Persicimonas caeni: one gene and its partner. Each later gene encodes a partner of the first gene's protein in a complex. Links are inferred from orthologs where the notes say so. Each region holds a gene or a part of one and is shown in the gene's direction. Other genes may lie near its edges. The genes, in order: metK and groL.

Region 1 (3,301 bases):
TCGTGCGCGGGCGCGAGCGCGGCGTGCCGCCTCACGAGATCTTGCGCCAGGTCGAAAACTTGGCCGAGCGCGGCTACAAAGAGGTCACCCTTCTGGGCCAGACGGTCAACTCGTACCGCTACGAGGACGTCGACTTCGCTGACCTGCTCGAGCAGATCGTGCCCATCGAGGGCATCGAGCGCATCCGGTTCACGTCGCCGTATCCCACTGATTTCACTCCGAAATTGATCGAAACGATTGCGCGGCACGACAAGATTTGCAACTATCTGCACCTGCCGGCGCAGTCGGGCTCGAACCGGATGCTCGACGAGATGCGCCGCCAGTACACGCGCGAAGAGTACGACCAGCTCGTCGACGACATTCGCGCGGCGGTGCCCGACATCGCCCTGTCGACCGACATCATCGTCGGCTTTCCGGGGGAAACCGAAGAGGACTTCGAGCAGACGATGGAGCTGATGGAGTCGACGCGCTTCGACTTCGCGTACCTGTTCAAATACTCCGAGCGCAGCAACACCTACGCGTCGCGCAACCTCCCCGACGACATCGACGAGGAAGTCAAAGGCGAGCGCCTCAAAAAGATCATCGCGCTGCAGGAATCGATCAGCGCCGAGGTCTTCAAGTCGAAGGTCGGCGGCACCTACACGGTGCTCGTCGAAGGCGAGAGCCGCCGCGACCCCAACGAGCTTTGTGGGCGCACCGGCGACTTCAAGACGGTGGTCTTCCCGAAGGCCGACGGCCGCGACATCGAGGCCGGCGATCTGGTCGACGTGAAGGTGACCGACTGCACGAGCCATACGTTGTTGGGTGAATTGGCGTAACAATTGCCAACACGCCCCCACTACGGTACCAATTTCCACTGTTAAAGAGCATTCGCGGTCGTCATTCGGCCGTCATGTAGTATTCAGGAGCCATACATCATGTCCAAGAACTTCGTCTTCACCTCCGAATCCGTCTCCGAAGGCCACCCCGATAAGGTCGCCGACCAGATCTCCGACGGCGTCCTCGACGCCATTCTGGCGCAGGACACCAGCGCGCGCGTCGCCTGTGAGACCATCGTCAACACGGGCCTCGCCATGATCTTCGGCGAGATCACCACCAAGGCTTACGTCGACCTGCCCGAGATCGTGCGCAACACGATCAAGCGCATCGGTTACACCAATCCCGAGTTCGGATTCGACTACCGCTCCTGCTCGGTCCAGTCGGCCATCGACGAGCAGAGCCCCGACATCGCTCAGGGCGTCGTCACCGACATGGGTGTGGTCGAAGAACAGGGCGCCGGCGACCAGGGCCTGATGTTCGGTTACGCCTGCGACGAGACCGAAGAGCTGATGCCGATGCCGATCATGTACTCGCACAAGCTCGTCGCCCATCTGGCGCAGGTGCGAAAGCAGGAAGTCGTCGACTTCTTCGGCCCCGACAGCAAGAGCCAGGTCACGGTGCGCTACGAGGACAACGAGCCGGTCGCCATCGACGCGGTCGTCGTGTCGACCCAGCACCTCGACCGCGTGAGCATCGACGAGGTGCGCGAGGCGGTCATGGAGACGACCATCAAGAAGGTCCTCCCCGAGGAGCTGCTGCACGAGGGCACCAAGTTCCACATCAACCCGACCGGCCGCTTCGTCGCCGGCGGCCCCTTGGCTGACGCCGGCTTGACCGGCCGCAAGATCATCGTCGACACCTACGGCGGCATGGGCCGCCACGGCGGCGGTGCCTTCAGCGGTAAGGACCCGAGCAAGGTCGACCGCTCGGCCGCCTACATGACCCGCTACATCGCCAAGAACATCGTCGCCGCCGGCCTCGCCCGCCGCTGCGAAGTCCAGCTCGCCTACGCTATCGGCGTCGCCGAGCCGGTCAGCGTCATGGTCAACACCTTCGGCACCGCCGCGGTCCCCGAGGAGAAGATCGAAGCCGCCGTCCCCGAGTTCTTCGAACTCAAGCCGGCCGGCATCATCCGCACCCTCGACCTGCTGCGCCCGATCTACCGCGACACCGCCGCCTACGGCCACTTCGGTCGCTCCTCCTTCAACTGGGAGAAGACCGACAAGGCCGAGGTGCTCAAGGACGCGCTGCTCTAAGCTCGCGCGACCACGTTTCGGTGCGGGGGCTTCTAGCCCTCGCGAAAGGCGCCCCCCGGGGCGCCTTTTTCGTTGCGGAGCCGGGGCTTGCCGCGGGGTAATGAGCCACGAACCACCCAATACACACCGAACACAAAAAAGCCCCGGCGAATCGAACTCGCCGGGGCTTTCTTACGTTTGCAGCGCCGTGTTTAGTTCGGCGAGCAGGCCGAAATGGTGTCCACCGTGCCGGTGCTGAGCGTCACCCGGATATTGGAGTCGCAGGCGGTCAGCGCGTTGCCGGAGACGCCGCCGGAGCAGTCGCCGCCGTCGTCGCAGACGCGCGTGCAGTAGCTGGCCTGGTCGCCGCACTGACGCTGGCCACTCTGCGGCTCGACCTGGCAGACCTGGCCGGACTGGCAGTCGCTGGCCGAGCTGCAGGGGGTGCCGTCGTAGATGGTGTTGGTCAGGCACAGGCCACTCTGGCAGTCCGAGCCACTCGAGCACGTATCGCCAAGCAGACCGACGTTGCTGTCGTTCGGGTCGACGATGTTGCGGCGCACGCAGATCTGGTCGACGGCGTCTTCACGCGTGTTCTCGTTGGTCGTGCACACGTGCTCGACCGTATTGCCGTTACTGTCGGTGAAGTCGAGGCCGCCGCAGTCGCTGTTGTCGGCGCAGGCGGTGTTGCAGAAGCCGAGCTGGCTGGTGCCGACGTTGAAGGTCGTGCATGCCTGGCCCTGCGCGCACTGGCTGTCGGCCGCGCAGATCACCGAGCACTCGTCGCTGTTGCCGTTGAGGCAGATGCGCGAGCGGCAGTCGCTCGTCTGCTCGCAGGTGTCGCCCAGGGCGCCCGAGGCGTTGGCGTCGGGCATGCCGCAGTAGGCTTCGCGAGCCTGCGGGTCGCTGGTGCCGGCGCGGATATCGTTGCACATGCGCACGCCATCCGAGCAGATGCCGTCTTGGTCGCAGCGGTCATCGGGCAGCGTCTCGCAGACCTCGAAGGTGCCAACCAAGCCGCTCTTGGCGACGTTGGCCGACTGGCAAAGCTGGCCGTTTCCGCACTGGTTGCTGGTGTCGCACGGGGCGCTGCAGTGGTCGTTGAGGCACACGAGGCTGCCGCACTCCGAGTCGCTCGTGCACGGCACGCCCGTGGCGTTACCGCCGGCGTTGGGGATGCAGACCGACTCGAGGGCGTTGCCCGAGGCGTCGGGCACAATCGCGCAGGTCAAGCCACTGGCGCAGTC
Region 2 (3,312 bases), 3.5 Mb from region 1 along the record:
GGCCCCGCGCGGCGCCACTTTCGCCGCCGCGCTCGGTTCACCAACGCCAGTCTCACGGGCCGAGTTTCATCGCTGAGAAAATCTTGCGCTTTACGCCTTGACTTTCAGAGGAGGGTCACTATAAATCCGACGCAGTTAGCACTCTCGGAAGCAGAGTGCTAATGCGGGCTTCGGAGGAGCGCGCTCCCATCGTGTCGCGCCCCTCCGGGCCGAGCAACTTCTTTAAATTTATATTGGTAGCAAGTCCGTTCCCTTTTGTTGAAAACCTTACGGAGGACAGTCTCATGAACGTCAAGCCGCTTTATGACCGCGTCCTGGTCCAGCGAGTCCAGAGTGATGAGAAGAGTGCCGGTGGAATCATCATCCCCGAGACCGCCAAAGAGAAGCCCCTCGAGGGCATCGTGCGCTCGGTCGGACCGGGCAAGCTCACCGACTCGGGTGAGAACGCTCCCATGCAGGTCCAAGAGGGCGACAAGATCCTCTTCGGCAAGTACTCGGGCACCGAGATCACCATCCAGGGCGAAGAGCACCTCATCCTGCGTGAGGACGAGATCCTGGCGGTCATCGAAGACTGAATCGTCGGAGCGAACGCCCAGTCGGGCATTCAACTCCAACTGCTCAATCGATAGCAATACATACGATCTGAAGGAGTTCAGACATGGCAGCTAAAGAAATTATTTTTGATGCACGCGCTCGCCAGCGCATTCTCAAGGGTGTCAACACCCTGGCCAACGCCGTGCGCGTGACGCTCGGACCCCGTGGCCGCAACGTGGTCATCGAGAAGAGCTTCGGTGCGCCGACCATCACCAAGGACGGCGTGACCGTCGCCAAAGAGGTCGAGCTCGAAGACAAGTTCCAGAACATGGGCGCGCAGATGGTCAAAGAGGTCTCGTCGAAGACCTCGGACACCGCCGGTGACGGTACGACCACCGCAACCGTGCTCGCTCAGGCCATCTTCCGTGAGGGCTCCAAGCTCGTGGCCGCCGGCCACGACCCGATGAGCATCAAGCGTGGCATCGACAAGGCCGTCGAGGCCGTCGTCGGCGCCATCGGCGAGTTGGCCACCCGCACCAACGACCGCGGCAAGATCGCTCAGGTGGGTACCATCTCGGCGAACAACGACCCGCAGATCGGCGAGCTGATCGCCGAGGCGATGGAAAAGGTCGGTGAGTCGGGCGTCATCACCGTCGAAGAGGCCAAAGGCCTGCACGACGAGCTCGAGTTCGTCGAAGGTATGCAGTTCGACCGTGGCTACCTGTCGCCGTACTTCGTGACCGACAGCGAGCGCATGGAAGTCAACCTCGAAGATCCCTTCATCCTGCTCTTCGACAAGAAGGTCAGCAGCATGAAGGACCTTCTTCCGGTGCTCGAGCAGGTCCACCAGCAGGGCAACAAGCCGCTGCTCATCATCGCCGAAGACATCGAAGGCGAAGCGCTTGCCACCCTCGTGGTCAACAAGCTGCGCGGCGTGCTCAACGTCGCTGCGGTCAAGGCGCCGGGCTTCGGCGACCGCCGCAAGCAGATGCTCGAAGACATCGCGGTGCTGACCGGTGGTCAGGTCATCAGCGAAGAGCGCGGCATGCAGCTGGAGAACACCAAGCTCAACGACCTGGGCACGGCTGATAGCGTCACCATCACCAAAGACGCGACCACCGTCGTCGGTGGCAAGGGCACCAAGGACGACATCCAGGCCCGCATCCAGCAGATCAACACCCAGATCGGCACGACCACCAGCGACTACGACCGCGAGAAGCTCCAGGAGCGCCTGGCCAAGCTTTCGGGCGGCGTCGCTGTCATGAAGGTCGGTGCGGCCACCGAGATCGAGATGAAGGAGAAGAAGGCGCGCGTCGAGGACGCCCTCAACGCAACCCGCGCCGCCGTCGAAGAGGGCATCGTCCCCGGTGGTGGTGTCGCTCTGCTCCGCGCTCGCAAGGCGCTCGACAACGTCGAAGCCAAGGACGACGAAGTCTTCGGTGTCGAGATCATCCGTCGCGCCGTCGAAGAGCCGATCCGTCAGATCTCGGCCAACGCCGGCGTCGAGGGCTCGCTGGTCATCCAGGAAGTTCTCAGCCAGGACGGCAACTACGGCTACAACGCTGCCATCGGCGAGTACCAGGACCTGGTCGAAGCCGGTGTCATCGACCCGGCCAAGGTCACCCGTACCGCGCTGCAGAACGCAGCCAGCGTCGCTGGCCTGATGCTCACCACCGAGGCGATGGTCGCCGAGAAGCCCAAGAAGAAGGGCGCCGAGGACGACGATGACGCCGGAATGGGCGGCATGGGCGCCATGGGTGGAATGGGCGGCATGGGAGGCATGGGCGGCATGATGTAAGCCCCCGACTCCGATGCGGCTCGAGGCCCGGTGAGTTGTCACCGGCGCCTCCCGCCGAATCTAGAAGCCCCGCGCACTCTTTGGGTGCGCGGGGCTTTTTTTTGTGCGGCGAACGCGAGTTGAAGCAGACACGACCGGGGTGCTAAGCTCACCTCGGTCAACGCATTTCACTCGCCGCAACACGAGTCTCTAGCGAGCTTCTGATGGTTAAGTCCGATCCCGACGCGCGCCTGCGCAAGCTTCTCGCGCCGGGAAGTTTGTTCGAGGAAAAGTATCGGGTCGTCTCCCAGCTGGGGACGGGAAGCTTTGCCATCGTGGTCAAGGCGCGACACGAGGTCATGGGGCGTGACGTCGCTCTCAAGTGCCTCAAGCCTTCGGTGGTGCGATCCAACCCGGAGGTCTCCGAGCGCTTCGTCAACGAGGTGCAGATCGTCAGTCGGCTGCGCCATCCCAACACCGTGACCATTTTCGATTTCGGCCAGACCGACGATGATCTGGCCTACATGGTCCTCGAGTACCTGAAGGGACAGACGCTCGACGAACTCATCGCGCGCGAAGGTGCCCTCGACGAAACACGCGCGATTCATATCTGCCGACAGATCTTGAAGAGCTTGGCCGAGGCGCACGCCCTCGGGATCATCCACCGGGATCTGAAGCCGTCCAATATCATGCTCACCGAGCTTCACGGCGAGCCGGATTTCGTCAAGGTGCTCGACTTCGGCGTGGCCAAGCTGCTCGAGGATTCCGAACGCCGCGACACCAAGTTTCAGCCCCGCTCCACGCAGTTCATCGGTACCCCCGTGTATATGAGTCCGGAGCAGGTGCTCGGCCAGCCGGTCGCACCTGCCAGCGATCTCTACAGCCTCGGGTTGATCCTCTACGAAATGCTCACCGGCCAGACGCCGATCGAGCACGACAGCGTCGCCTCGGTGGTGCGTGAACACCTCGACGATCGGCCGCTGCCGTTTCCGAAGCTCGAT

What was found.
Region 2: the proteins of metK (region 1) and groL are in contact, whole or in part, in a cryo-EM structure (PDB 8P4O), measured with the Escherichia coli proteins. The link is inferred for Persicimonas caeni from one-to-one orthologs.

The regions. Positions count from the first base shown.
Region 1 is NZ_CP041186.1:3,682,308-3,685,608, reverse strand. What follows is about bases 11-2,994. They hold metK (methionine adenosyltransferase), read left to right. Parts: upstream 11-914; coding sequence 915-2,075; downstream 2,076-2,994. Other genes in these bases: FIV42_RS13660 (hypothetical protein), read right to left, coding at 2,267-2,994; miaB (tRNA (N6-isopentenyl adenosine(37)-C2)-methylthiotransferase MiaB), read left to right, coding at 11-818. In the rest of the region: more of miaB, read left to right, coding at 1-10; more of FIV42_RS13660, read right to left, coding at 2,995-3,301. UniProt on the Escherichia coli protein: Catalyzes the formation of S-adenosylmethionine (AdoMet) from methionine and ATP.
Region 2 is NZ_CP041186.1:7,224,417-7,227,728, forward strand. The notes cover bases 1-2,995. They hold groL (chaperonin GroEL), read left to right. Parts: upstream 1-658; coding sequence 659-2,332; downstream 2,333-2,995. Other genes in these bases: FIV42_RS26840 (co-chaperone GroES), read left to right, coding at 285-575; FIV42_RS26850 (serine/threonine-protein kinase), read left to right, coding at 2,536-2,995. Outside these bases: more of FIV42_RS26850, read left to right, coding at 2,996-3,312.